DNA from 3 places in the Bradyrhizobium guangzhouense genome. Region 2 is predicted to be linked to each of the others. Evidence: predicted binding sites of a transcription regulator. Region 2 holds the regulator's gene; each other region holds the start of a gene.

Region 1 (9,964 bases), 2.0 Mb from region 2:
CTGCGCACGCCGCTGAACTCGATCCTGATCCTCGGACAGCAGCTCACCGACAATCCGGACGGCAACCTCTCGGCCAAGCAGGTCGAATTTGCCCGCACCATCCACGGCGCCGGCACCGACCTGCTCAACCTCATCAGCGACATTCTCGATCTCTCCAAGATCGAGTCGGGAACGGTGACGGTCGATGCCGAGGAGATCCTCACCGCGAACCTGCTCGAGACGGTCGGGCGGCCGTTCCGGCACGAGGCGGAGAACCGCAATCTGTCGTTCAAGATCGACCTCGATCCGAACCTCGCCCGCAGCATCGTCACCGATTCCAAGCGCCTGCAGCAGGTGCTGAAGAACCTGCTCTCTAACGCCTTCAAGTTCACCGGCGAAGGCGAAGTGCGGCTGAAGGTCGCCGGCGCGCTCGGCGGCTGGGGTCCCGATCATCCGGTCCTGAACTCCGCGCCGGCCGTGATCGCCTTCGAGGTCTCGGACACCGGCATCGGCATCCCGCTGGAGAAGCAGAAGCTGATCTTCGAGGCGTTCCAGCAGGCGGACGCCGGCACCAGCCGCAAATATGGCGGCACCGGTCTTGGCCTTGCCATCAGCCGCGAGCTTGCGAGCCTGCTCGGCGGCGAAATCCATCTGCGCAGCGCTCCCGGCAAGGGCTCGACCTTCACGCTGTACCTGCCGCTGAAATATTCCGGTCCGACGCTGGCACCGCGCGCGCCCGCGGCGCAGCAATATAACCAACCGCCTGCGCTCCAGCCGGCGACAGCTGTGCCCGAACGCGTCATCGAGCAGCTGCCCGACGATCGCCTCAATCTCGAGCCCGGCGACAGCATCCTCTTGATCGTGGAGGACGACCCGCATTATGCCCGCATCCTGGTCGACCTCGCGCGGGACAAGGGTTTCAAGGTTCTGGTCGCCGCGCGCGGCGCAGAGGCGCTCGAGCTTGCGAAACAGTATCAGCCGCGCGCCGTTTCGCTCGACGTGTTCCTGCCGGACATGCTCGGATGGACGGTGCTGAGCCAGCTCAAGCACAATCCGCTGACGCGCCACATTCCGGTGCAGATCATCACGCTCGACGAGGATCGCCAGCATGCGCTGGCGCGCGGCGCCTTCTCCTTCGTCAACAAGCCGACGACCACCGAAGGCGTTTCCGCGGCGCTGACGCAGATCAAGGAATATGCGCGTCCCAGGCGCAAACGGCTGCTGATCGTCGAGGACAACGAGGCCGAGCAGCTGTCGATCCGCGAGCTGCTGCATCATGACGATATCGAGATCGTCACCACCGATACCGGCGCGGGTGCACTCTCGACACTTCGCGAGGCGCCATGCGATTGCGTGGTGCTCGATTTGCGCCTGCCCGACATGAGCGGCTTCGAGGTGCTGGACCAGATCCGCCGCGACGAAGCCCTCTCAAACGTTCCGGTCGTCGTGTTCACCGGCCGCGAGCTGTCGGCGGAAGAAGATGCCGAGCTCCACACCATGGCGCGCAGCATCGTGGTCAAGGGCGTGGAATCGCCCGAACGTCTGCTCGATGAAACCGCTTTGTTCCTGCACCGGGTGATCACCGAGCTGCCGGTCGAGAAGCAGCGCATGCTGGAGAAGCTCAACAGTTCCGACGAGGACCTGATCGGCAAGACCGCGCTTCTGGTCGACGACGACGCCCGCAACATCTTCGCGCTGTCGAGCGTGCTGGAACGGCGCGGCATGAAGGTGCTGACGGCGACCACCGGGCGCGAGGCGGTGACGCTGGTCGAATCCAACCCGGAAATCGCCATCGTGCTGATGGACATCATGATGCCGCAGATGGATGGCTATCAGACCATCGGCGTGATCCGGGAGAACCCGGCCTTCCTGCGCCTGCCGATCATCGCGCTGACAGCGAAGGCGATGAAGGGCGACCGCGAGAAATGCCTGGAGGCAGGAGCCTCCGATTATCTCGCCAAACCCGTCAACACCGACCAATTGCTGCTTGCAATCCGCATGTGGCTGCACCGTTGAGTTTGGATCCGAGAATGGACCACGAAAAGGTCAACATCCTCCTCGTCGACGACCAGCCGGCCAAGCTGCTCGCCTACGAGGTGATCTTGAAGGAACTCGGTGAGAACCTCGTGATCGCCTCGTCCGGCCGGGAGGCGCTGGAGGTGCTGCTCAAGACCGAGATCGCGGTGATCCTGGTCGACGTCTGCATGCCCGAGCTCGACGGTTTCGAGCTCGCGGCCATGATCCGCGAGCATCCACGCTTCCAGAAGACCGCGATGATCTTCATTTCGGCCATTCAGGTCAGCGACATCGACCGCCTGCGCGGCTACGAGATGGGTGCGGTCGACTACGTTCCCGTGCCTGTCATACCGGAAGTGCTGCGCGCCAAGGTCAAGGTGTTTGCCGAGCTTTATCGCAAGACGCGCGAGCTCGAGCGGCTGAACCAGGATCTCGAGGATCGCGTCCGCGCCCGCACGGCCGAGCTGGAGAACTCCACCGCCAAGCTGCGCGAGAGCGAAGAGCGGCGCACCATGGCCATCGCGGCGGGCAAGATGGGCTCGTGGGACTGGGATTGGGTCAATGGCGACTGGATGTGGGACGAAGGCCAGTATCGCATTTTCGGTGTGACGCCGGAAACGTTCAGCGTCACATCGGTGAATGTCCAGGCGCTGCTGCATCCCGATGATGCCGACCAGTTCAGCAAGGCCATTGCCGCGTTCAACACCGGCTCCCATGCCTATGAAGGTGAATTTCGCATCCGTCGCCCCGACGGCGAGGTGCGCTGGTGCGTCGGCACGGCGGCCGCGACCGTCGACTCCAACGGCCGCGTCGTGCGGGTGAGCGGCGTCACCGTCGATATCACGGAACGCAAGCGCGCCGAGGAACGGCAGAATCTGCTGGCGCGCGAGGTCGATCATCGCGCCAAGAATGCGCTGGCGCTGGCGCAATCGATCGTCCGCCTCACCCGCGCCGAGGAAGTCAAGGCTTACGTCAATGCCGTCGAGGGCCGCATCAATGCGCTCGCGCGCGTGCACACCATCCTCTCGCTGTCGAGCTGGCAGGGCGCCGAGCTCTCCAAGTTGATCGAGGAAGAGGTGGCGCCCTACTCGCTCGGCGGACAGGTCAAGCTTGCGGGTCCCGAAGTGCAGTTGTTGCCGGCCACCGCGCAGACACTGGCCCTGGCGCTGCACGAGCTCTTCACCAATTCGGCCAAGTATGGCGCGCTCTCGACGCGGTCGGGTCGGCTCGCGATCGGCTGGGGAGCCGAGAACGATCTCCTCACCTTGACGTGGGATGAGAGCGGCGGGCCGCTGGTCAGGACGCCGAAATCGCGTGGCTTCGGGACGAGAAGCCTGCTCGCCAGCGTTGAATCCCAGCTTGGCGGACAGGCGCAATTCGATTGGCGTTCGGAGGGCTTGCTGTGTCGTCTCGAAGTCCCCTTGACGAGTAGGACCGCAGCGACGCCGGCGGCGCAGGACAAGTTCGAGACCGGCAGCTCTCCCGAGCTTCAGCGCGCGTCGGGTTAACGCGAGGCGGCAACTTTCAGTCGCGACATCGACCGCGATTCATCGGCGATGCGCCCTTCGAGCCAGGCTTCGGTTTGCGCGAGATCGCGCAGCGCCCTCGCGTAGCGGCGGGCCGCGCTGCGGTCCGCACCGCGCGGCAGCTTGCGCGCCTTGAGCAATATGTCGGCCGCCGCGTTGCGATAGGCCAGCGAGCGGTAGAGAAAGACCACCTTACCCATAGCTGATATTCCCGTGTTGATGGCGCACATCCTCGCAAGGCCGGCATGAACGTCGGATGAAGCGGGTGATGACAAATCCTTCATACGCAATGGAACCCGCAATGACCGCGCGCGTTGCATGCCAGACCGATCGGCAGTTCCATGCGCGCAAAAAAGTCGCCAAAGGGGTCGCCAAGTCTGATCTCGCCCACCGGCGTGATCAAGCTGATGACCCATGCGATGATGGGGGCGGCACTCGGCCTGACGTTTACGCTCGCGCTCATTCTGGTCAATCCCGCGGCTGCAGAATTGCTGAACGATGGCGGCCGTGCGGCGGCCTTCGTGTTCGTTGCCACGATGGTGACGACCTTCGCCATCGGTGCCTCGCTGACGGGCGTCGTGTTCATCCTCAACGAAGACAAGAACTCTTGATGCGGACGTGAAACGCGCGCGACGTTTTTCTTCGGAACTCCTGTGGCAAATGGCGGTTGGCTCCTGCGTCAATTCAACTCAGGGAGTTCCCTACATGAAGACGACCAAGCTCGCTCTCGCCGTGATGTTGGCAACCGGCCTCGCCGCCGCGCCGTTCGCCGCGCAGGCCAAGTCCCACAAGAAGCACCACTCCTCCATGTCGCAGACCACGACGGGAGCGAACATGAAGTCCAAGGGTAGCGAACCGACCCCCCAAGGCGGCACCAACCCTGGTACGGACCAGAGCGGCGGCATGATGAACAACAAGAGCGCTCCGACCAACACCAAGTAGGCTTGCAACCAAGCTCTTGGCGTTCAGGCCCCGCGAGAGCGGGGCCTGTTGCTTGAGCGCCTGGGCATTCGCTCAGGGCCACATCGTCGGTGCGCGGATCAGCGCATCACCACCTACCCGCTTCAACTCGTCGACCGAACTGCGCCCCGAACGGACGAGGTTACGCAATCTCTCAGCAACGCGCTCGCGCGTCGTCGTATCCCATGGGGGCAAGTCTGCGCAGACCTCATCGAGCACCGCCTGCAGCAGGGCAGTCATTTCGGCATCCGGCATGGACGAGCTCCGGCATGTCGCGTTGCGCGACTGCTTTAGCTGCGTCGGATGTCAGGGATGTTAAAGGGGGCGGACGACAGAGCTCGTCTTCACGAGATGATCGAGCTGCGCCCGCTTGCGCGCGATCAGGAGCTGGGCGGTGGCGTCGTCGAGGCCTTCCCGCTGCAATTGCCTGATCGCAGAGCCCAGTTCGAGGATCTCGGCGCGCAGTCTCAGAATCCGGTAGGCGTCCGGGTCTTCCTCCACCACCAGCCTCCCTCCACGAACGCCTCAGCGGCGTACCGGCCTGCTCTCGTTTTTCAGCGGACGGAGGCGCACCCGCTCGCGGATGTCAGGCAGCACCTCGCCGCCGCCCGCAGCCTTCCATTCGCCAATCAGCAGGTTGATTTTCCGGCGCAGGTCAATTTGCGCCCGGGCCCGTTCGGTGCAATCGCGGTCGCGATTGACGAGATCGCGCACGGACGCTTCGACGTCGGCCATCTCCAGCCTCAAGATGCTGATTTTACGTCGAATTTCATTAATTCTGTTGTCCATGGCTTGTTAGAACAAAATAAGAACATATAGTCAAGTCACGAAATCAGGAATGGAGAGCGAGATGCAGGTTCAGGGTAAATACGACGCCAAGGCTTTTGCGGACGCCAAGGCTTTTCCGAATGCCAAGGCTTTTCTGATGGAGCAGATGACCCGGGCGCAAGGGCTGCGGCTCAAGCGGCTCAGCGAAGAGGCCTACCAGCCGGCGCAATACGATCGCGACCTGTCCTTTGCCGAAGCCGCGCGCCGCATCCAGGTGCTGGAAGCAGAGATCGAGCTCGCCAACTCTTTCTGAAGAGGCGCTTCGCAAAGCGCGCTGGAACATTGGGTCAGCGCTCCTGTTCTCTTCCGGAAGCCATGGGAGAGAGCTGATGGCACGCAAAGCAAAGAAGCGCCGCTATTCACGCAGCTCCGGCAGCGATGTCGAGAGCGAGATGCGACGCTACAAGAAGGGCACCGCAAAGAGCGGACGCGGCGGTCGCGGCGGACGCGTGAAGAGCCGCAAACAGGCGATTGCGATCGGCCTGTCCAAAGCGCGCAAGAAGGGCAAGAAGGTGCCGAAGAAGGCGTCGAAGCGGAAGACGTCCAGGAAGACCAGCAAGAAGACGAGCAAGAAGAGCTCGAAGCGCAAATCCTCCAAGCGGTGACGCGGGCCGCTGTCAGATCATGCTGCCGGGCATGAAGCAGCGGATCGAAACGCCGAACACCGTCTTGACCGGCCAGACCATGGTACGGCCGGCCCGGTTTGGCTCGGTGATCACGGCTTCGTCGGGGACGTCGACCCACTCTCCGTCAAGCCGTACCCGGTAATGACCATTGTGCGAGTCCCAATCGGGATCGGCCACGGCAACGCCGTCGGCATCCGAGCAGCACGGACCGAGATGGCTGCGCAAACTGTCGAACCAGGGTTTGAGCGGCGAGTCGGTGAAGCGACCGTCATCGCGCCCCAAGGCGCTTCCGGTCGACAACAGAAAAGGCGCGACGAGCAGCGCAAGCTTCAGCGAGAGCTTCAATCGATCCATGTCGGCACCGATCAAATGCGAACCACCGGCCGGTTCCACAAATCGGCCGGACGTCCGAAGTTCCACTCCTGCAATTTGCCTCGGCAGCTTCGTTGCGGCCGAAGCATAACAGTATTCCAGAGTTTGACGAGCGAACGCGGCTTTTTCGGACGAACCCGTCATCATTGCTGCCGTTAACGAGAATGTTATCGGTGGGCTGTGGGTATCTCGAGAGACGCGCACGAAAAAGGCGGCCCGCAGGCCGCCTTTTGAACTTGCCGTCAAGCTCGATATCAGGCGAGCGGCACTGCGACGAACCGGGTCGCCTCCGCATTCTTCACCTGCAACAGCACGCTGTTCTTGCCGGACGATTTGGCCTGTGCCAGCTCGGAGCGGACCTCACCGACGTTGGAAACAGCCTTGCCGCCGACATTGAGGATGACGTCGCCGGTCTGAATGCCGCGCTGCGCTGCCGGTCCCTGCGGATCGACCTCGGTGACCACGACGCCCTTCTGGCCGGCACCCTGGACTTCACCTGCCGGTGCGAGGCCGAGGCCAAGGCGCGGCGTACCGGGGGTCTGCTCCGTCTTGCCGTCGTCAGCGTTGGCCTGGTGCTCGTTCGGCAGCTCGCCGAGAGCGAGCGTCACCGTCTTGCTGTCGCCCTTGTGGACGACGTCGAGCTTCACGGACGTACCCGGCGCCAGCCCCGCGATGGTGCGGGCGAGATCGCGGGAGTCCTTGATCGCGGTCCCATTGACCGCGGTGATGACGTCGCCCGCCTCGATGCCGGCCTTTGCCGCCGGGCTGCCATCCTGCGGATTGTCGACGATCGCGCCGCGTGCCGCCTTCAAGCCGAGGCTGTCGGCGATCTCCGCGGTCACCGGCTGCACCTGCACACCGAGCCAGCCGCGCGTGACGGCACCCTTGTCCTTGAGCTGCGCGACGACGAGCTTTGCGGTCGAGGCGGGAATGTCGAAGCCGATGCCGACCGATCCGCCGGAGGGCGAGTAGATCGCGGTATTCACGCCAATCACGTTGCCGTTCGTGTCGAAGGCCGGACCGCCGGAATTGCCCTTGTTGATCGGGGCATCGATCTGGATGAAGTCGTCATAGGGGCCGTTGCCGATATCGCGGCCGCTGGCCGAGACGATGCCGGCCGTCACGGTGCCGCCAAGGCCGAACGGATTGCCGACCGCGACCACCCAGTCGCCGATCCGCGGCTTCTGGTCGGAGAATTTCACGAACGGAAAGTCCTTCTTGCCGTCGACCTTGATGAGCGCGAGATCGGTCTTCGGATCGGTGCCGACCACCTTCGCGGTGTAGATCGTACCGTCGTCCATCGTCACCTGCACGGACTCGGCATGGTCGACGACATGGTTGTTGGTGACGGCATAGCCGTCAGCCGAAATGAAGAAGCCGGAGCCCTCGCCGGTGATCACCTGGTGGCGCTGGCGCTGCATACCGTTCATGCCGCCCGGGAAGCGGAAACCGAACTGCCGGAACTGGTCGAGCGGGGAATCTTCGTCCTGATCCATCCGGTTCTGTTGCAGCATCGCATTCTTGTCGTTGTCCTGGTCGATTTTCACCCGCACCGATATGACGGCGGGCTTGACCTTGCTGACAAGGTCGGCAAAGCCCGAGGGCGTTGCGGCGGTCTCGGTGGCGTGCGCTGGCGAGATCAGGGGGCTCACGCCAAAGGACGTGGAAACGGGAGAAGCGACCAACGCGGCTACGCCCAGCGCGGCCACGGTGCCGAGCAGAGCAAGCCGGCGCGGCTTCAGAATTCTGCGGGTTTTGGTAGTGTCGGAATTGTCGCGATCGATCATGTCCAATTCTCCATGTTGGGTAAATCCCCTTGCACCCAACATGGCGATCGCCACCTTACGACGTCCCGTCCGCGCGATTAATTCTTGGCAAAGAAAGTGCGGCCGGCGGCCGCAGGGCAAATTCCTCACCGCAGATTTGATGCAGCTCAACGCGGGCCTTTCGGGTGGTGAAAAACTGCAGCCATCGGATGATGTCCATCGGAGGGGCCGCCATGTACAAAGACATTCTCGTCCACATCCCGACCGAAAGGCCGATGCGCGCCGTCATTGATGGCTCGATCTCGCTCGCAGCCGGCCTCAATGCCCATGTCGATGCCGTCGCGGTCGGCTATGTCGCGAGCACCGCGGCCTATTTGATGGAAGGCGGCGCTGCCGTCGCGGCCGTGTTCGAGATGGAACGCGAGCGCGCGCTGGAACGGGCCGAAGCCGCGCTTGCAGTCTTCAGGAGCGAAGCGGGCAACGCCGATATCTCCTGCACCTGCCACCCGCTCGGCGCGATTCCGGTGGATGCAGCCAATTCGCTCGGCGAGATGGCGCGGCTGCACGACCTCAGCGTCGTGCTTCAACCGGATCCCGAGCAGGTGACGTTCGACAACGATGTCCCTCGCGAGATCCTGTTCCAGGCCGGCGGTCCCGTCCTGTTCCTGCCCTACACCTTCCGCGGGAGCTTCAAGGCAAAGCGGATCGGCATCTGCTGGGACGGCAGCCGCGTCGCGGCGCGTGCGCTTCGCGATGCAGCAACGTTCCTCGCCCGCGCCGAGGACATCGCGATCATTGCGATCAACGAGGCCGACACCGCCCCCGACGCCTCGGCCGGCAATCTGGCCAAGCATCTCGGACGGCGCGGCCTCTCGGCCCGCACGATCAGCCTGTCGGCCACGCGCGCCGATATCCAGCCGACCATCCTGTCACTGGCAGCCGACGAAAACCTGGATCTGCTGGTGATGGGTGGCTATGGCCATTCCCGCTTGCAGGAGCGCTTTCTCGGCGGCGTCACGCGCGCCATGCTCGAAGCCATGACGATCCCGACTCTGATGTCGCACTAGCAAAGGCGCAAGCGGCCGGCATCACGCCGCAGCGGAAGTCTCCCATGCCGCGGCGGCGCTTTCGTCGTCTTCGCGTTGTGCATTGCACGCTTCAAAATGCGCCTTCAGCGCGATCTCGGCGAGATGCTCAAAATGTTCGGCCTGACCGAGCAGCTGCCAGTTCTGCAGCGGCCGATAGGCGGCTTGCTGGCGACAGAGGGACGCCAACGCGCGGTAGCGACGTACGTTTTCCATGAGACCCTCCCTCGCATTTACACCGGGCTTATTGCCCTGATTTGCGTCAGGCCGATGGCGGTTGTGCAAAACATTTTCTGCGCGTACGGCCGGCTTAACCTTGGTTAACTCCAGAGAAATGTGCAGACGCACATTGGTTCCTATCGGCAGACCCGAGTCTGGAAGTGATCATACTTTTAGGCGTAGCGGCGACGTTCGACGTTGATGCCGATCAAATCGAAATAATGTTCGATCGGTTCCGGCCGCCCGATGAGATAGCCCTGCATCTCCTCGCAAGCCTCGCCTTCCAGGAAGGCGCGCTGGGCGTCCGTCTCCACTCCCTCGGCGACGACAGGGATGTGCAGGGCATGTGCGAGGCTCAGCACCGCCCGGACGATCTCGGCCGATTGCGGCGTTGCCTCGAGGTTGGAAATGAAGCTCCGGTCGATCTTGATCTTGTCGAACGGGAACGACTGCAGATAGGACAGCGAGGAGTACCCTGTGCCGAAATCGTCCATCGCGATCCGGATGCCGAGCGCCTTCAGCCGCCGCAGCAGATTGAGCGCGCGGGCAAAATCGCCGATCAGCACGCCCTCGGTGATCTCGACCTC
Region 2 (9,964 bases):
CGATGCTGCATCGGGACGGTACGCTGCTTGCCCGCTATCCCTCCTCCAGCGACATGATGGGACGCAATTTCAGGAACGGGTCGTTCGAGCAGCAGAGGATCTTCGCACTCGACCACTTCGCCGGACGGATCGTGAGCCCGATCGACGGCGAGGACCGGCTGGCCTCGGCGCGTGCCTTGCCCCATTTCCCGATCCTGATGATGGCGACGACAACGCGCGCGGCGGCACTCGCCGACTGGCGCGAGCAGATCGGAATCCTGATTTCGGTCGCCGGCGCCTCCGCGCTTGCGATCGCGGGCGTGCTGACCGCGATCGTGCGCAAGCTCCTGGAGCAGCACCGCCTGTCCCGGGAGCGGTTGACACTGGAGAAGCAGCGGCTCGATCGCGCCGTCAACAACATGACGCAGGGTCTGCTGCTGTTCGACGCCGAGCAGCAGCTCGTGATCTGCAATCAGCGCTACATCGAGATGTACGGTTTGTCGCCCGACGTCGTCAAACCCGGCTACAGTTTCCGCGACATCATCGCTCACCGCAAGGAGACGGGCTCGTTCACGGGTGACGTCAACCAGTATACCGCGCGCGTGCTGCGCGACATCCACGTGCGCAACTCCATGGTGGTCGACACCAGCGATGGCCGATCGATCCAGATCGTCAACGAGCCGCTCGCCGATGGCGGCTGGGTCGCGACCCATGAGGACATCACCGATCGGCGGCGCACCGAGGAGCGCATCACCCACCTCGCCCACTACGACGCGCTGACCGACCTGCCCAACCGCGCCAAGTTCCACGAACATCTGCGTGAGGAGCTGGCCAGCATCGGCCACGGCGAAGAGCTCGCGGTCCATTACATCGACATCGACGAGTTCAAGGGCGTCAACGACGCGCTCGGCCATCTCGTCGGCGACGAGCTGCTGAAGTCGGTGGCGGAGAGCCTGCGCCGCTGCGCCGGCCCGGCCGATTTCGTCGCTCGGCTCGGCGGCGACGAGTTCGCGATCGTGCAGAGCGCAGTGACCTCGCAGGACCAGGTCAGCGAGCTCGTTGCGCGGGTCTTCGCCGCGATCCGCACGCCGTTCGATTGCATGGGCCATCACCTCACCACCGACGCCAGCATCGGCATTGCGCTGGCGCCGGGACACGGCAACGCGCTCGACCAGATCCTGAAGAACGCCGACATGGCGATGTATGCCGCCAAATCTGCCGGGCGCCGCACCTATCGCTTCTTCGAGCCTGAGATGGACGCCAAGGTCCGCGAGCGGCGCCAGCTCGAGATCGACCTGCGCCACGCCATCGCCCAAGGCGGGCGCGAAGGCGGCCTCGAGGTCTATTATCAACCCTGCCTCAGCCTGAAGGACGACCGCATTACCGGTTGCGAAGCGCTGGTGCGCTGGCGCCACCCCGAGCGCGGCATGGTCTCCCCGGCAGAATTCATCCCGATCGCGGAGGATACCGGACTGATCAACGAGATCGGCGAATGGGTGCTGTCGACCGCCTGCCGCGACGCGGCCGCCTGGCCCGACGACATCCGCCTCGCGGTCAACGTCTCGCCGGTGCAGTTCAAGAGCGGCACGCTGGCGCTGAAGATCATGGCGGCGCTGGCCGCGTCCAATCTGCCGGCGAGCCGGCTCGAACTCGAGATCACCGAGGCCGTGCTGATTCGCGACGACGACACCGCGCTTGCGATCCTGCACCAGCTCCGCGCCATCGGCGTCCGCATCGCGCTCGACGATTTCGGCACCGGCTACTCCTCGCTGAGCTATCTGCACCGCTTTCCGTTCGACAAGATCAAGATCGATCGCTGCTTCGTCAACGACATCGCGGGGCCCGACGGCTCCGCCAGCATCGTGCAGGCGGTGGTCAATCTCGCCAGTGCCCGCCGGATGGCAACCACGGCCGAAGGCGTCGAGACCGAGGAGCAGCAGCGCCTGCTGCGCACGCTCGGCTGCACCGAGATGCAGGGCTACCTGTTCAGCGCGGCAAGGCCAGCCGACAAAGTGGTGGAGCTGTTCGCCCTCCACCGCAGCCGCCTCGCCCAGCGCAACGGCGACGAAGCCCGCCGCCGCGAGGCCAGCTAGAGCGAGATTATCGCCGGGACAGAGCGTGGGCTCCATCCCAACTGCGGATCACTGAGACAGCACCAAATGAATTCGCCCGGGAGTGGCCATCCACTCCCGGGCGACGTCCGAGGTCCCAAAGAACCGATCGAGCTTAGTTCGGCACGGTGGCCTTCGGCGCCGGCTTGACGGCCGCCGCATTCACCGTAACGCCGTGGAGGAAGTCGTAGGCCGCATGCAGCGCCTTGTCGTCCTTCTCCTCCGGCGGGACATAGGACTGCGATCCGGTCTGCTCCTTCCCCTCGGTATTCTGCAAATGCCCGCGCATCTGCGACTCCGCGATGGTGTCGACGCGGCCTTTCAGCTCCGCCGGCACGTCCTGGAGGATCTCGATGTCCGGCGCGATGCCCTGGGCCTGGATCGAGCGGCCCGACGGGGTGTAGTAGCGCGCGGTGGTCAGCGCCAGCGCGCCGTTGCCGGCACCGAGCGGGATGATGGTTTGCACCGAGCCCTTGCCGAACGAGCGGGTGCCGATCAGCGTCGCGCGCTTGTGGTCATGCAGGGCGCCGGAGACGATCTCCGAGGCGGAGGCCGAGCCGCCGTTGATCAGGACGACGAGCGGCTTGCCCTTGGTAAGGTCGCCGCCATGCGCGGTGAAGCGCTGGGTTTCCTCCGGATTGCGTCCGCGGGTCGAGACGACTTCGCCACGCTGCAGGAACGCACTCGACACCGACACCGCCTGGTCGAGCAGGCCGCCCGGATTGTTGCGCAGATCCATCACATAGCCGACGAGCTTGTCTTGCGGGACGTCCTTGGAGATCGAGGCGATCGCCTTCTTCAGGCCATCGGTGGTCTGCTCGTTGAACGAGGTGACGCGGATATAGCCGATGTCGCCGTTCTCGACGTGGAAGCGGACCGGACGGACATGGATGATCTCGCGCGTGATCGCGACATCGAGCGGGGCGGCGGCGCCCTTGCGCACGATGGTCAGCTTGGTCTTGGTGTCGACCGGGCCCTTCATCTTGTTGACGGCCTGCTCGAGCGTCATGCCCTGCACGTTTTCGCCGTCGATCTTGCTGATGAGGTCGCCGGACATGATGCCGGCTTTGGACGCCGGGGTATCGTCGATCGGGGAAACGACCTTGACCAGGCCCTCTTCCATCGTGACCTCGATGCCGAGGCCGCCGAACTCGCCGGAAGTGGTCTCCTGCATCTCGGTCCAGGCCTTGGCGTTCATGTAGCGCGAATGCGGATCGAGCGAGGTCACCATGCCGGTGATGGCGCCTTCGATCAGCTTGGCGTTGTCGGGTTTCTCGACGTAGCTCGCCTTCACCCGCTCGAAGACCTCCCCGAACAGATTGAGCTGGGAATACGCGTCGTCCGCGCTTGCCGCCGCCCGTGCCGCCCATAGTCCGCCCTGCGGACCTGATACGAGGAGGGTCAGGCACGCTCCGGTGAGCGCGCCCAGGGGGAAGAGCAGGGTTTTCCGCATGGAATGGGTGGCCTTTTCGCTTAGCGGTTCTTTTGAGGCTTGGCAGCCGCCATGCAAGTGGCGATCCAGCCCGGTTCTCACAATATCATTCAGGTTTCTTCAAGGCCGTCCCGCCTTGCGGGCGGGTACGCGCTAAAAATCCTTCGCCTGAACCTAAACATTTGGCAACGTTCGTAGACCGGCCCCGCTCCCGGCGGGAATCAGTCGACCGGACGACGCCTCGCAGCTATGCGATTTTAGGATGGTTTTGCAGGGCCGGACGGGATAGGCGATGGCATAAGACTTCAAATTCTCGGGAGGATAACAATGAACGAAGCACTCCGGCCGGAACGGAACGTCGAACTCGGCGCCAGCAACGAGCCGTTCCAGAACCTGCACGAATTCATCCGGAAGGCGCGTTCCAACCTCAACCAGAACGCCTGGGACTACATCGTCGGCGCGGCCGAGACCGAGACCACGATGCGCCGCAACCGCATGGCGCTGGACGAGATCGCGTTCCGCCCGCGTGTGCTGCGCGACATGCGCAAGGTCAGCGGCTCGGTCGAGCAGTTCGGCCGCAAGATGCGACTGCCTGTGGTGCTCGCCCCCGTCGGCGCGCTCGAGATCTTCGACCCCAATGGCGCAGCCAGCGTCGCGCGCGCCGCCGGCGCTTTTGGTGCGTCGCACATGCTCAGCTCCGTCTCCGAGCCCGGCCTGGAAAAGACGGCCGAAGCCGCGCCCGATGCGCTGCGCATGTACCAGCTCTACGTCCGCGGCGATGACGCGTTCGTCGCCGACGTCGTCAGCCGTGCGCAGAAGGCCGATTATGCCGCCTTCTGCCTGACCGTCGACACCGCTCATTACAGCCGTCGCGAGCGTGACATCGCCAAGCGCTACGTTCGCGAGAGCCGCCTGCGCGCCACCGGCGGCGACTACCAGAAGGGTCTGGAGTGGCGGACCGTGAAGATGATCAAGGACAAGTTCAAGATTCCCCTGATCATCAAGGGCATCGCAACCGCCGAGGACGCGCAGATCGCGGTCGATCACGGCGTCGAGTGGATCTATGTCTCCAACCATGGCGGCCGCCAGCTTGATCACGGCCGCGGCGCCATGCATGTGCTGCCGGAAATCGTCGATGCGGTGAAGGGCCGCGCCAAGATCATGGTCGATGGCGGCTTCTGCCGCGGCACCGATATCGTCAAGGCGATCGCCGCGGGCGCCGACCTCGTCGGCATCGGCCGGCTGCAATGCTGGGCGCTGGCGGCAGCCGGCGAGACCGGCGTGACGCGGATGCTGGAACTGCTGGAAGACGAGGTGCTGCGCTGCCTCGGTCTGTTGGGTGCCACCTCGTTCGCCGAGGTCAACAGATCCTGTCTGCACCCGGCCACCGCGACCAATGCGCCGAGCGTGTTCAGCGCGTTCCCGCTGTTCGACCACGAACCCTATCGATACTGACCCGAAAGGACGCAATGACCTCGCTCTCTCCCGGCAGCGCAGATGCGCTCCTGTTCGATCTCGGGCGCGTCGTGCTCGACATCGATTTCTCCAGGGCGATCGCCTGCTGGGCCGGACATGCCGGCTGCAAGCCCGAAGCCATCGTCGGGCGCTATGTGCGCGACGAGGCCTACCGGCTGCACGAGGTCGGCAAGCTCAGCGACGAGGACTATTTTGCCTCCCTGCGCTCTTCGCTCGGAATCTCCATTTCGGATGACCAGTTCCTGGAGGGGTGGAACGCGATCTTCGCCGGCGAAATGCCTGATATCACGGAGCTCCTGCCCCGCGCGGCAAAACAGATGCCGGTCTATGCCTTCTCCAACACCAACCGCCCGCATGTAGACTATTTCTCGAAGCAATATGCCGACCTGCTCGGCCATTTCCGCGAGCTGTACCTGTCCTCCAGCATCGGGCTGCGCAAACCGGATGCTGAAGCGTTCGACCATGTCGTCGCCGCGATGGGCGTGCCGGCCAGCCGGATCGTGTTCTTCGACGACCTCGCAGAGAACATCGAAGGCGCGCGCGCCCGCGGCCTGACCGCGGTCCATGTGACCTCGCCGACCGATGTCGGGAATGCGCTGAAAGCTCTGGGGATCTGACCGCGAGACGCCGCGACCCGGAACTATTTCGCGCGCGGGCATGGAACCAAGTCGCTCTGTGCATTTTTATACAGAGTTCCGGGAACGAATGCCCGCTTCCGGACTCATCAGTCCGTTGGGAATTCTACATGGACTTATCATCGTGTTGGGCAAAACCTACCTCACCAAGCAGGCCTCGCTGCTCGTCAAATTCGCCAAGACCACCTCGGACTCCGAGCTTTCCGCCAAGCTGATGAGCAAGGCGGCCGACCTGAAGGCCCAGGCCGATCCGTTGCCGGACAAGGATCAAGGGCCCAAGGCGCCTGACGTCGCCGAAGATGGAGAGGCGGCAAGGGGAAATCCCATAACGCGGTCGTAGTGCCGCGCGCAGGCTGCCGCTCCTCATACCGGTTTGCCTCGCCCTCCGGATCATGTCGCGACTCAAGCCCTGCCCCAAGCGTAAGCTTCGCGGCGATATAACCCCTTTTGCCTCGGCCTCTCCGCTCGGCTAGAACCTTGCCGACCGAGTCCTTCGATCTTGTTGCGGGAGTTCACCGTGGCCCTCATGCCGGTTTCCGATGCGCTTGCCGCCGTGCTCGCCGGTGTAGAGCCTTTGGCTGAGGAAATGATCGCGCTGGATCAGGCCTTCCATCGCGTGCTCGCGCGCGACGTTGCCGCGCGGCGGACGCAGCCGCCGCAGGACATGTCGGCGATGGATGGCTATGCCGTCCGCGCGGCCGATGCGGCGAAGGTCGGTGCGCAGCTCACCGTCATCGGCGAGGTCGCAGCCGGCCGCCCATTTGCGGGAACAGTCGGCGCTGGCCAAGCCGTGCGGATCTTCACCGGCGGGGTCGTGCCCGCCGGCGCGGATGCGGTGGTGATCCAGGAAGACACCGTCGCGGACGGCAAGCACATCACGATCAAGGAAGCCGCCGTCACCGGGCGGCACATCCGCCCCGCCGGGATCGATTTCCGCGAGGGTGAGGTGCTCCTGCACAAGGGGATGCGCCTGACCGAGCGCGACCTTGCGCTCGCTGCCGGCATGAACCACCCGCAGCTTGCCGTCCGCCGCCGCCCGAAGGTCGCGATTCTCGCAACCGGCGACGAGTTGGTGATGCCCGGCTCGACGCCCGGCCACGGCCAGATCGTCTATTCCAACGGCTACGCCCTGCACGCCCTCGCCCGCAGCGAGGGGGCCGACACCATCGATCTCGGGGTTGCCGCCGACACGCTTGCCGCCACCACATCAGGCATTCGCCGCGCGCGGGAATCCGGCGCCGACATCCTGATCACGACCGGCGGCGCCTCTGTCGGTGACCACGACCTGGTGCAGCGGGCGCTGACCGACGAGGGCATCTCGATGGCGTTCTGGAAGATCGCGATGCGACCGGGCAAGCCGATGATGAACGGGCAACTCGGGCCAATGCGCGTGATCGGCCTGCCCGGCAATCCCGTGTCATCCTACGTCTGCGGCTTCCTGTTTCTGGTGCCGCTGATTCGCGCACTGTCGGGCCGTCAGGTGATTCATCATCGCCGCGAACGCGCTGTGCTCGGCCGCGACGTCGGCGCCAACGACCAGCGCGAGGATTATCTGCGTGCGCGTCTGCAGACGCGCGATGACGGCACGCTTCTAGCTCTTCCCGTCAATCACCAGGATTCCTCGCTGCTTGCGAATCTCGCTGCGGCACAGGCACTTCTCGTGCGTCCGCCGTTCGCGCCGAAAGCCGAAGCCGGCACGCCATGCGAGGTGCTGCGATTGCCCGAGTGAGCGCACCGTTCGCAACCGTTCCGCGAACTTTGTCGCGTTCACGGTAAATTAAGCAGTTGCGGAACATGTATCGAACATATAGTGTCCGTTCATGATTTGTTTCGAGCATGTAGCGGCTTATTGCTGAATTCAGCGTCTCGGAATCGAACGACATCGTCAGGGGGATTTTGGTCGAGATGTTAACGCGCAAACAATACGAGCTCCTGCGGTTCATCAGCGAGCGATTGAAGGAAAGCGGCGTGCCGCCCTCCTTCGACGAGATGAAGGACGCGCTCGACCTGCGCTCCAAGTCGGGCATCCATCGCCTGATCACCGCGCTCGAGGAACGTGGCTTCATCCGCCGCCTGCCCAACCGCGCCCGCGCCATCGAAGTGATCAAGCTGCCCGAACTCCAGGCGGCTGCCGGCAGCCGCCGCGGCTTCACGCCGAGCGTCATCGAGGGCAATCTCGGCAAGGTGCGGACGACGTCGAGCCCGCCCGCTGACGAAGGCGAGCGCCCCGTCGCGGTTCCCGTGATGGGCCGGATCGCGGCCGGTACGCCGATCGAGGCCTTGCAGACCCGCAGCCACACCATCAGCGTCCCGCCCGACATGCTCGGCGCGGGCGAGCACTACGCGCTCGAAGTGCGCGGCGATTCCATGGTCGATGCCGGGATTCTCGACGGCGACATGGCGCTGATCCAGCGCAACGAGAGCTGCGACACCGGCGATATCGTGGTGGCGTTGATCGACGACGAGGAAGCAACGCTCAAACGCTTCCGCCGCCGTGGCGCCTCGATTGCGCTCGAGCCGGCAAACGCCGCCTACGAGGTCCGGATCCTGCCGCCCAACCGGGTCAAGATCCAGGGCAAGCTGATCGGGCTGTACCGGAAATACTGAACCCGTCGCGCGCCGCCGCTGGCGAGCGTGCCTTCATGATTGGAGCGGGCGGTTGTCCGCTCCGGCTGGATAGTCTTTCTGGTTCTGCACAGATTATCCGGCCCCCTCTCCCGCGCTACATCCCCGGCACGCCACAACGAAGCACGCATCGCTTCGTTGCGCCTTTGCGAGACCGAGGAGACCGCCATGCGCAAGTTCTTTTTGATCACCGCCACGATGGCACTGATCGCAACGTCACCGTCGCAAGCCTTCGCTGCGCAGCCGCAGCATCACATTCGCAAGGCGCCCCAGGCGACGAGCGGGCAACTCCGCAATGCCCGCAACGCCGTCGAGCAGCCGGCGCAGCCAGCCTGGCCATATTCGGGCTGGTCGGCACCTGCCGGCCGCTAACGGAGAGGCTCGCGAATGCACGGGAGCAGGCTTTGTTCCTCGCGTGCCTGAAAAAGATATTGTGATGGCAGCCTGCAGACTCAAGCCGCAGATTTGCCCCCAACATCGCATATGATCGCAGGCTTCCACTCTGATAGAGGCCTGCGCCTCAGAAGAGGCGTGGGTGCTCTATCGCTGATGAGGAGCACCCGATGTGTGACTATAGCCTGCATGCCGTCGCGACGCGTCCCGCAGAAGTCGGCGAGACGATCGTCACGACAACGTTCCGCGGCACCTCGACGCGCGGCTTCGCCTCCGAAGCCGACATGTCGGTCGCGGTCTGCCTGCTGCCGGGGACGGAGCTCGCCTTCGCCGACAACGTCCGCTACGACAACCGCTGGATCTGGACGCGCACCATCAATTCGCGCGTCGGCAAGTTCGGCAAGGTCGATCCGCACATTCCCGATCGTCATCACGACGCGATCGAATTCCCGGATGGCAAATACGTCCTGGTGACCCAGCTCGTCGAAGGCCAGCGCGCGACCGTGCTGCAACTGCCGGTGGCCCAGCCGCTCGGTGAGCGCGAGCACAAGCCGCAAGTGACTGCCGACATCAGTCCGACGCCCCCGCGCCTTCCGATCGGCTGAGCCGTCATCCTTGGGCATGACCTCCGCGTAAGCGCGTTTTCGCGTTTGTCGCGCCGGGAAACCGCTACACACTTTTGCGGATCAGGCCTTAGTCCTCGGCCTGAAGGTCGGCCTCGGACGGTGTTGCGTCCTTCGCGCGCGGAGTCGCCGACCGTGGCACGAGGGTCCGTTCAAAATCTCCATCGCCGGCCGCCGCCGGCGACCAGGGGCGGTTTGCGCCCCGTGCCCTCACCGACTGAACCGCAAACCCATCGCCGCGGCGTGTCAGCGCCAGCGCGCCCTGGCTCACCAGACGCGGCCGGTCGACCAGCATCGCACCACAATCCGGCGGCGCAGGCCTTGCCGTCACCACCAGGGCCGCGCGACTGCAATCATCGGCCAGCGCGTCGATGCGCTGCGCCAGCGCGACCATGCGGCCGTCGGCAAGCGGCGTCACGCAGCCGGCATCGTCGCACGACACGCCGTCGCCGAGCGAAGTGCTCGCCGCATCGCGCGGATCGGCGTCCGCCGCAAGCCACTCCTTCAGCAGGAAATTGTCCTTCTTCGTCCTGATCAGATGCAGCTGCCCGTCCCTGCCTCGCACCGCGACGTTCTGGCCGTCACCCGCGATCAGGATGTCGGGTTGCCTGATAGAAAGACCCCAGATGGTCGCAGCCACGAGCACGACCGCTCCCGACCAGCGCAGCGGCGTGCGCAGCAGGCCCATCA
Region 3 (9,964 bases), 100 kb from region 2:
CGGCGCTCCATGATCTTGAGGACGGGCCGCATGCGAAGATCGGCACCTGCGGCTTCGAGCGCACCGGCATGCAGGTCTCGATTCAGGACGACGAGGGCCGTGAGCTCGGGGCGAACCAGAGTGGCGAGATCTGCGTGATCGGGCCGGCGGTGCTCGCGGGTTACTACGACAATCCCGAAGCCAATGCGAAGGCGTTCCGCAACGGCTGGTTCCGTACCGGCGATCTCGGCCACATGGACGAGGAGGGCTTCGTCTACATCACCGGGCGGGCGTCGGACATGTACATCTCCGGCGGCTCCAACATCTATCCGCGCGAGATCGAGGAAAAGATCCTGACACATCCCGCGGTCGGCGAGGTCGCCGTGCTCGGCGTGCCCGATGCGACCTGGGGCGAGGTCGGTGTCGCCGTCTGCGTTGCGCGCGAGGGCGCAAAGCCGGTCAGCGAAGCCGAGATGGCCGCGTTCCTGTCGCCGAAGGTGCCGCGCTACAAGATGCCGAAGCGGTTCTTCTTTTGGGAGGCGTTGCCGAAATCCGGCTACGGCAAGGTGCCGAAACGCATGGTGCGCGACGAGCTCGAGGCGCGTGGGCTGCTCGACCTCGACAAGATCAAGACGGGCTGAATTTACCCGATGCGGAGCATCAAGCAGCCGGGCGCGTCGATCCCCGAGCGTATCCAATGGGTGGAGGCGAGGGGCCGCGCCTTTTCGTTCAGGCTCGAGGCGGGACTGCCGTTGCTCGAAGCCGCGCGCCGCGGTTTCGCGGCAGAAGGATTTGCGGGCGGCGTGCTGAATTTTGGTCACGGCGCGTTCGCCCCATTCGGCTATGTGATGCCGGCGCTGTCGAAGACGGGCGACAACGCGGCATTCTACAGCGACACCTATCGGCCCGCCGGTGTGACGCGCACCAGACTCGGCAGCATGACGCTGGGATCGCGCGACGGTGCACCGTTCTTTCACTGTCACGGGCTGTGGACCGAGGCGGACGGCAAGGAGAGCGGCGGCCACATGCTGCCGGACGAGACCGTCATTGCCGAACCGTTCGAGGTGCAGGCTTTTGGGATCGACGGCGCGATGTTCATCGCCGAGCCGGACCCCGAGACCAACTTCAAGCTGTTCGGGCCTGTTACCGCCGCAAGCACCGGCGCGCGCACCACCCGCCGTGCCTTCGCGCTGCGGCTGCGCCCCAATCAGGATTTTGCCAGCTCTCTCGAAGCCTTCTGCCTCGCGCATGGCATCGCGCGCGCCAAAATCCACGGCGGCGTCGGCTCGACCATCGGCGCCCGTTTCACCCATGGCGGCGTGACAGAGCCGTTTGCCACGGAGCTCGCGATCACAAACGGGATGATCGCGCCTGCTGCGTCCGGCGTGCTGGAGGCGGCGCTCAACGTCGCCCTGATCGACTACACCGGCGGCATCGCCGAGGGCCGTCTGATCCGCGGCGACAATCCCGTGCTGATGACCATGGAGCTGGTGCTGGAGGTCTTGGTTTAGCTTCGGCCGCTTCATGCCGGCGGAAGCGAGCAGCCCAATCGACATTCGCTTTCTCTGTCGTCATTGCGAGCGCAGCGAAGCAATCCAGAATCCCGCCGCGGAGACAGTCTGGATTGCTTCGCTGCGTTCGCAATGACCGGCTTGTCGTTGCCCGCTCAGTCCCCCAAGCGGCGTCTCAAATCCCAGATGTATCCGTAGCCGTGCGGTTGCGCGAAGCGCCGTCCGCTCGGCGTAGCCCACCAACTTCGATCCGCATTCGCTGAAGCATGGTGGATCACGCTTCGCTAATCCACCCGACGCCTCCACATAAGGTACCCGCAATGTCGCGGATATTTTCGAACATGTAATCGGGCGCAAGGGCCCGCAACGCCGCCGGCGCGGCGTAGCCCCAGCTGACCGCACCGCAGGAAATTCCCACCGTACGCGCGGCCTCGATGTCGCGGACCTCGTCGCCGATCGAAATGACCTCGGCTGGGAGTACACCGGCGTGCCGGATCACGCGGCGGAATTTGGCGGGCTTGCCGAACACGGAGGCGGCGCAGTCGAAATGCGAGAACAGCGCGGCCGACGCACCGAGCTTCGACTTCGCATTGGCCTCGCTGTCCGATGTCACCAGCGCAAGCTGCACGCCGTTTTCCGCAAGGGTCTGCAGCATCACATCAATGCCTGCAAATAGCGAAATCTCGCTCGCGGCTTCTCCCTTCAGCCGCCGCGCAAACCGCGCGATCGCCGGCAGCTTCCACACGGGTACCTCGAGCCGGCTGAGGATCTCCCGCGTCGAGGCATGCCGCAGCCCCTCGACGTCCTCATCGGCGACACGACGGAAGCCGAAGCGGTCGGCGACGTCGTTGATGGTGCGCAGGAACCAGGGGAAGCTGTCGACGAGGGTGCCGTCGAGGTCGAAGATGGCGAGGGAGAAGGGCATGGGCTTAAAGTAAGACTGGCAGCGGCCGGAGCCCAACTGCTCGGTACTACTGAGCAGTTTCACTCGGAAAGTTTGAACCCTTCCTGTAACCTGTTTTCGCTTGAGGTCGATCGGGAATTCGTTCGATGATCTTGCTCTTCATCATCTTGTTGAATATTCGCTTCACGGAGTTTTCCGACCCAATGAAAGTAATTTCGCGTGCCTTCGCGTTGTTAATTTCCGAGTTAACTCTCAAATACTCGCAAATCAGTTCTTCTGGCGACGCTAACTTCTCATGACGAAGTGTAACTTTCACGCTACCGTCTAGCTGCTCAATAACCGGATCCCGAAATTTCAATTTTCGCATCGCTTCAAAAGCGGTGTTGAGTCCCTCGCCAACGTCCTTATTCGGTGGGTCTTCATATTTGTTAATCAGGCGCACGATCCTCTGGTTTCGAGCAAAGCGCTCTTCGAGAATATTTTCAACGGTGACGTGAGCGGGCAACACACCAGGACTCTGAACTTCGATGCGGTTATCATAGATGCGAATGTGAATGTCGTCATTTAGGCTGTAGTCCCGATGGAGTACGGCATTCGTGATGATCTCGTGAATGGACTCCCGTGGATAGGAGACTTTTTCAAGTCCTGTCGTTCCAATTACTGAGACCTTTTCGACAATATCAACGGTCGCCTGCACGGCTTTTGCGATTAACGCGTACGCATGTCCTTCGATGCTGCTAGGGTTTCCAACCAAGGTATCACGTGTTCCTGACCCCGATGTTTGGTATCGGTAGATCTTGATGCCGGCCTTGGGGAGGGCCGCTTGGGGCTCCTCCGCATATAAGAGGACGGCGGCTACTGTTGGCCTTTCCTCATCGATGAGCTGTTGCTTTTTGAGCCACGGCAGAGGTTCTGCCGTGGGGATGTTCGCGAGCATAAACTCGAGCACCGGCTTAGAGTTCGTAACCTCAGCGACATCAATCTTGACGATGTGGTCCTCGTAAGAGGTGATGCCCTTGTTGAACTTCAGCCTCGAAATTTGATCTTCTTGCGTTTGAGGAAGGTTTTGCGCCCCACGCCTCAAATAGAAGACCTTATCGCTGGCGGACCGGATATCCGGAGTCTTCAAAATCTCGCAATGCAGCAACAAACCTGGATATCGATCTGATTTCAAAAACTGGTACTTAAAATAGCTGCCGAGCGGGAAGAACTCTTCGAATGCTTGGATGTGGCCATTTGCGGCCTCCGGATCTACAAAACCCGACCAGCGCTTAGTCGGAGATCCACTATTCAGGACCCCAATAAAGAGTTCTCCACCATCAGCGTTGGCGAATGCCGAAAGTGATTTAGTAAGCTTCGCCGGCGAAACTTCTTTGGCCTTAAAGTCTAAGAAGTGACCTTCGCCGCGAGCCAGGAGATCGGCAAACTGAGCGTCGGATAGGGCTGTTACGTCGATTGCCAAGCTACTTCACTCCCCAGCCCATGTTTTTTGGTTAAGTTCGAACAGTAACGGCCAGCGCTGCAACTTCAAGAAGAAAGGGAACTTGCCAGGAGTAGAACATGGACGGGAAGTTACACCGCTAAGGCCCCCAAACGGTCTCCTCGGTCCATCCGAGTTCGGCAAACTCGCCGGCGCGAAGCGGCGCTTCTCCTGCCGCGAAGAACTCATCGAGCTGCGGCGGCGCCACTGATGTGTCCGACAGCATGGCGTGCGCCTGGCCGCGATGATGAATCTGATGCTGGAAGAGATGCATGAGCAGCCGGTCACGGCGTTCGATTTGGACGCGCGTGTCGCGGTTGATACGGACATTGCCGTCGAGCAGCTCAGGCGTCAACGCATCGCAGATCGCGAGCAGGCGCTTGTCCATTGCGGCTTGAGCGGGATTCAACCCGGACAGCGAGGGATAGGGCACTTCGTTCTCCCAGGCCCGCGGTCCGATCCAGCCACCTTCGAGCGCATCGATGTAGAAGAGATCGATGACGTAGATGTGGTTCAGCGTGCGCTGAAGGCTCGGGAAGAACCCGGTTCGCGGAGCCTCGAATTCGGTCTGGCTGAGACCGGCGCAGGCGGTGAGCAGGCGATGGTTCGCCCAGGCATTGTTATGGGCGAAAGCGCGATAGGTTTGCACGAGGCCGGCGGACATATCGGCATTTTCCTTCAGTCGGCGCCTGGCTAGAGGGCGGTGGCGGATTACGCTTCGCTAATCCGCCCTACGGCTCCCAAAGTCATTCCGCCGCCTCGCTCGTGCTCCTTCGCTTCGGCTTGCGCGCCTTCTTCAGCACCGGCTCCAGGAATTTGCCCGTGTAGCTGCGCTGCGCCTTCACGATGTCCTCGGGCGGGCCCCAGGCGACGATCTCGCCGCCGCCATCGCCGCCTTCGGGGCCGAGGTCGATGACCCAGTCGGCGGTCTTGATAACTTCGAGATTGTGCTCGATGACGACGACCGTGTTTCCTTGCGCGACCAGCTCGTGCAGCACCTCCAGGAGCTTCTTGACGTCGTGGAAGTGCAGGCCGGTGGTCGGCTCGTCCAGGATGTAGAGCGTGCGGCCGGTGGCGCGTTTTGACAGTTCTTTCGCGAGCTTGACGCGCTGGGCTTCGCCGCCCGACAGGGTCGTCGCCTGCTGGCCGACATGGATGTAGTCGAGCCCGACGCGGTGCAGGGTCTGGAAGGTTTCGCGCACGCGCGGCACCGCCTTGAAGAATTCGGCGGCTTCCTCGACCGTCATGTCGAGCACGTCGGCGATGGACTTGCCCTTGAACAGGACCTCCAGCGTCTCGCGGTTGTAGCGCTTGCCCTTGCAGACGTCACAGGTGACGTAGACGTCTGGCAGAAAGTGCATCTCGATCTTGATGACGCCATCGCCCTGGCACGCTTCGCAGCGACCGCCCTTGACGTTGAAGGAGAAGCGACCGGGCTCGTAGCCGCGGGCCTTAGCTTCGGGGAGGCCGGCAAACCATTCACGGATCGGCGTGAAGGCGCCGGTATAGGTCGCCGGATTCGAGCGCGGCGTGCGTCCGATCGGCGACTGGTCGATGTCGATGATCTTGTCGATATGCTCGAGGCCCTCGATGCGATCATGAGGAGCTGCGCCTTCGCTGGCGCCGTTGAGCTTGCGCGCGATCGCCTTGTAGAGCGTGTCGATCAGCAGCGTCGACTTGCCGCCGCCGGACACGCCGGTCACCGCCGTGAACAGGCCGAGCGGAATCTCCGCAGTGACGTTCTTGAGGTTATTGCCGCGCGCGTTCACCACCTTGATGGTGCGGCGATGGTTCGGCGGACGCCGCTCCGGCACCTCGACCTCGAGCTCGCCGGTCAGGTATTTGCCGGTGAGCGATTTCGGGTTGCGCATGATCTCGTCGGGCGTGCCTTCGGCAACGATGTTGCCGCCATGCATGCCGGCACCGGGGCCAATGTCGAGGACGTAGTCGGCAAGCCGGATCGCATCCTCGTCGTGCTCGACCACGACCACGGTGTTGCCGAGGTCGCGAAGCCTTTTGAGGGTGTCGAGCAAGCGCGCGTTGTCGCGCTGGTGCAGGCCGATCGAGGGCTCGTCCAGCACGTAGAGCACGCCTGTCAGGCCCGAGCCGATCTGCGAGGCGAGGCGGATGCGCTGGCTCTCGCCGCCGGACAGCGTGCCGGAGGAGCGGGACAGGGTGAGATAGTTGAGGCCGACGTCGAGCAGGAAGGTGAGGCGCTCGCGGATCTCTTTCAGGATGCGCCCGGCGATCTCGTTCTGCTGCGCGTTCAGTGCCTCAGGCACGGTCTCGAACCAGGCGCCGGCGGCCTTGACGGACAGCTCGGAGATCTCGCCGATATGCTTGGCACCGACCTTGACGCAAAGCGCCTCGGGCTTGAGCCGGAAACCGTTGCAGGCGCCGCAGGGTACGTCGTGGAAATACTTGGCCAGCTCCTCGCGCGCCCACTCGCTCTCGGTCTCGCGATAGCGGCGGTTGATGTTGGTGATCACGCCTTCGAACGGCTTCTTGGTGTCGTAGGAGCGGACGCCGTCCTCATAGGAGAACTTGATCTCGTCCTCGCCGGAGCCATGCAAGATCGCGTCTCTCGTCTTCTTCGGCAGATCCTTCCACTTGGTGGTCAGGGTGAACTTGTAGTGCTTGCCGAGCGCCGTCAGCGTCTGCACATAATAAGGTGACGACGATTTGGCCCAGGGCGCGATCGCGCCCTTGCCGATGGCGAGCTCCTTGTCGGGGATGACGAGGTCTTCGTCGACATGCTGCTCGACGCCGAGGCCGCCGCAGGCCGGGCACGCGCCATAGGGGTTGTTGAACGAGAACAGGCGCGGCTCGATCTCGGGGATGGTGAAGCCGGAGACGGGACACGCGAATTTTTCCGAAAACAGGATGCGCTCGGGCCCGCTCTTGTCGTGGATCTTTGCGGTCTTCTTTTTCTCCTCGACCGGGGCGGCTGCCGGCGCATCCGCGAACTCGACCACGGCGAGGCCCTCGGCGAGCTTCAGCGCGGTCTCAAAGCTTTCGGCGAGGCGCTGGCCGATATCGGCGCGCACCACGATGCGGTCGACCACGACGTCGATGTCATGCGGGAATTTCTTGTCGAGCGTCGGCGCTTCTGCGAGCTCGTAGAACGTGCCGTCGATCTTGACGCGCTGAAAGCCCTTCTTCAGCCATTCGGCGAGCTCCTTGCGGTACTCGCCCTTGCGGCCGCGCACGACGGGCGCGAGCAGATAGAGCCGGGTGCCTTCGGGCAGCGCCAGGACGCGGTCGACCATCTGCGAGACGGTCTGGCTTTCGATCGGCAGGCCCGTGGCCGGCGAATAGGGCACGCCGACGCGCGCCCAGAGCAGGCGCATGTAGTCGTAGATCTCGGTGACGGTGCCGACGGTGGAGCGCGGATTCTTCGAGGTCGTCTTCTGCTCGATCGAGATCGCCGGCGACAGGCCATCGATCTGGTCGACGTCGGGCTTCTGCATCATCTCCAGGAACTGGCGGGCATAGGCCGAGAGCGACTCGACGTAGCGGCGCTGGCCCTCGGCATAGATGGTGTCGAAGGCGAGCGAGGATTTGCCGGAGCCTGATAGCCCGGTGAACACCACGAGCTTGTCGCGGGGAATCTCGACGTCGATGTTCTTGAGGTTGTGCTCGCGCGCGCCACGGATCGTAATTGCGCGCAGGCTGGAGCCCGCGTTCTGCTGTTGGCGCTTCGCCTTGATCACTTCATCCATCCGGTTTGCCCTCAAGGAATCCCAAAAGCTACGCGATCGCGCCAACGTGCAGGCGCGCTTCGCCCGGAACCGGGATCGGCGCCAATGGGGTTGTGAGCGAACGTAGGAAGAACGAAGGCGGATTTCCAGTGGGACTTGCGAATCGTCAACGGATTGTTGGCGCGCTGGCGGGATTTGGCAGCAGCGCCCGGCCATGGGCCCCAACGGAACAACAAAAAGGCCGGCGCGAGGCCGGCCTTTCGTGACGATGGCTTTGGAGACGAAGCTCGGTACTGAACTCAGTACTTGGCGACGACCGGGCCGTTGAAGTGATAGTTCACGCCGAACTGCACGGTGTGCAGGTTGAGCGTGCCGGAGGGCAGGTTGCCCCCGAAGTAGTTCTCGCTGCCGAGGCTGCGATACAGGTACTCACCCTTGATCGACCACTGCGGAGCGATGAAGGCTTCGACGCCCGCGCCGACAGTCCAGCCCGAGTGGAACTTGCTGTCGGAGATGCTCACGCCCAGCGCGGAGAGGCTGATCTTGTTGTCGATCCAGGCGTAGCCGCCGGTGCCGTAGAACAGCACGTTGTTGACGGCGTAGCCGATGCGGCCGCGCACGGTGCCGAGCGCGTCGGTCTTCGAGTTCGCGGTCACGACACCGAAACCGGGAACAGTGGCCGCAGCGGAGGCGCTGACGTCAGCCCAGGCGCCATCAGCCTCAACGCCGAACACGACATTGCCGGTCTGCCAATTGTAGCCGGCGGTGCCGCCGACGAAGCCGCCCTGCATCCGCGGGCTGTTCGCGTCTTCCCAGGCGCCGCCGCCCATGAGACCGAGGTAGAAGCCGGTCCAGTTGTAGACCGAGGCCATCGCGACAGGCGCCTTGGTGTAGGGGCGAGCCGCCAGATCGGCAGCCGAAGCGGCGCCGGTGAGGGCAATCAGAGCGGCCGAAGCCAACAAAACCTTCTTCATTTTCAACTTATCCCAGTCCCAGTTTCTGTTGTTGCCTTCCGTAAGATCGGAAGGGCATCGGACGCTGTGGTCCAACTAACGACGTGCTTACACCACTGAAGCCGCAAGTTGTGTCTCTCAAAAGCCACAACAAATACAAAATGTAATAGTAGCTGACCCATAGTTCCCGCAGGGAACACGACAGCAAAAGGCCGGCGCGCGGCCGGCCTTTTATTCTCGAATGATTTCAGGTGGATCAGTACTTCGCGATGACGGGGCCGCCCCAGCGATAATTGACGCGGACGAGACCCATGTCGACATTCTGGCCGATGCGATCGGTCTGGAATGCACCGCCGCCGGGCGCATTCAGCGTCAGAGTCCTGCTGCCCAGGAAGATGTGGTCGTACTCAACGCCAACCGACCAGTTCGGCGCAAAGCCGAACTCGAGGCCGGCGCCGACCGTGCCGCCCCAGCGGTTATCGCTGGTCGAGGCGAGCAGGGTGCCGGCTCCAGCGAATCCGGGCGCGGTGTAGATATTGAACTTGTCGGCGACCACGGCACCGCCGCCCTTCACGTAGAACAGCACGTTGTTCCAGGCATAACCGACCTGGCCCGTGATCAGGCCGAAGGCGTCGATTTTCGAGCGGTTGCGCTGGCTCAGGATGAGCGCGCTGACATTGTCGCCGGAGAAGTCGGCCCAGTTGCCTTGGCCTTCGAGGCCGAACACCCAGTTGGCGGACTGCCAGCGATAGCCGACCTGGCCGCCGACGGTGCCGCCGGTCGCATTGTGGCAACCCTCGCCGAGCAGCGCGCCGGTGGTCGCCGCGAGGAAGTCCCAGCACTTGTGGCTCGATCCGCCACCGCCGTTGATGCCGATGTAGAAGCCGCTCCAGTCGTAGATGGTGGCGATCATCGGCGGCGGCGCCTTGGTGTAGGGACGCGCCGCAAGATCGGCTGCGTCAGCCGGTGCTGACAAGCCCAAGGCAACCATACCGATTGTACCGAACAGAATTTTCTTCATTGCAGTCTCCCCAGTGTCGTCCGCTTCAGTCGTCCCCTGAAGCGGTCAATCAGGCGCGACGCCCATATGAACCAATTCCGAGTCGGACCGTAGTCCAATCCGGAGGCGGAGTCCGTCTCCGGAATGCAACACTCGTCGGCCAACTGAGGGGGCATAACCTAATGAAGATTAAGCATTTTCTTGCCTGTGCCGGTTCCAATTCATGATGTCGTGCATAGAGGCGGCGACTACCGATTGCACGCTTGGGTCGCATCAATTTCGGTAGGAACAAATCTGGAACAAATGTTTGGTCGGTGCTATATGTGGGGATAACCAAGGGTGTGCCGGGCCGATCGGCCCTCGTAAGCGTATAGGGTCGACCCAACAGGCGGCAGCGCGGGCGCGCCTTTTCGAAATTCAGTGCATTTGGAGTGGA

What was found. The regulator LexA, encoded in region 2, represses DNA repair genes until DNA is damaged. The targets are predictions, from matches to a motif close to TGTTCNNNNTGTGTTCNG.
Region 1: XH91_RS26000 (DUF3072 domain-containing protein) is a predicted target of LexA. The motif match lies at 5,278-5,295, and genes of this name have one in related genera.
Region 3: uvrA (excinuclease ABC subunit UvrA) is a predicted target of LexA. The motif match lies at 7,693-7,710, and genes of this name have one in related genera.

The regions. Positions count from the first base shown of each region.
Region 1 covers NZ_CP030053.1:5,428,585-5,438,548, forward strand. The annotation lists gene XH91_RS25960 (HAMP domain-containing protein) at 1-1,995, shown strand, start outside; gene XH91_RS25965 (HWE histidine kinase domain-containing protein) at 2,010-3,503, shown strand; gene XH91_RS25970 (hypothetical protein) at 3,500-3,721, opposite strand; gene XH91_RS25975 (hypothetical protein) at 3,863-4,132, shown strand; gene XH91_RS25980 (hypothetical protein) at 4,227-4,463, shown strand; gene XH91_RS25985 (hypothetical protein) at 4,536-4,736, opposite strand; gene XH91_RS25990 (hypothetical protein) at 4,797-4,982, opposite strand; gene XH91_RS25995 (hypothetical protein) at 5,007-5,216, opposite strand; gene XH91_RS26000 (DUF3072 domain-containing protein) at 5,332-5,562, shown strand; gene XH91_RS26005 (DUF6496 domain-containing protein) at 5,639-5,914, shown strand; gene XH91_RS26010 (hypothetical protein) at 5,927-6,289, opposite strand; gene XH91_RS26015 (Do family serine endopeptidase) at 6,562-8,094, opposite strand; gene XH91_RS26020 (universal stress protein) at 8,307-9,140, shown strand; gene XH91_RS26025 (hypothetical protein) at 9,162-9,374, opposite strand; gene XH91_RS26030 (putative bifunctional diguanylate cyclase/phosphodiesterase) at 9,551-9,964, opposite strand, start outside.
Region 2 covers NZ_CP030053.1:3,462,089-3,472,052, reverse strand. The annotation lists gene XH91_RS16770 (bifunctional diguanylate cyclase/phosphodiesterase) at 1-2,072, shown strand, start outside; gene XH91_RS16765 (S41 family peptidase) at 2,206-3,543, opposite strand; gene XH91_RS16760 (alpha-hydroxy acid oxidase) at 3,850-4,977, shown strand; gene XH91_RS16755 (HAD-IA family hydrolase) at 4,992-5,615, shown strand; gene XH91_RS16750 (hypothetical protein) at 5,758-5,973, shown strand; gene XH91_RS16745 (molybdopterin molybdotransferase MoeA) at 6,151-7,362, shown strand; gene lexA (transcriptional repressor LexA) at 7,539-8,240, shown strand; gene XH91_RS16735 (hypothetical protein) at 8,427-8,630, shown strand; gene XH91_RS38840 (hypothetical protein) at 8,822-9,256, shown strand; gene XH91_RS16725 (ComEC/Rec2 family competence protein) at 9,345-9,964, opposite strand, start outside.
Region 3 covers NZ_CP030053.1:3,566,127-3,576,090, forward strand. The annotation lists gene XH91_RS17245 (acyl-CoA synthetase) at 1-620, shown strand, start outside; gene XH91_RS17250 (PCC domain-containing protein) at 630-1,490, shown strand; gene XH91_RS17255 (HAD-IA family hydrolase) at 1,765-2,415, opposite strand; gene XH91_RS17260 (RNA/DNA-binding domain-containing protein) at 2,462-3,856, opposite strand; gene XH91_RS17265 (DinB family protein) at 3,975-4,538, opposite strand; gene uvrA (excinuclease ABC subunit UvrA) at 4,621-7,596, opposite strand; gene XH91_RS17275 (outer membrane protein) at 7,875-8,549, opposite strand; gene XH91_RS17280 (outer membrane protein) at 8,785-9,549, opposite strand.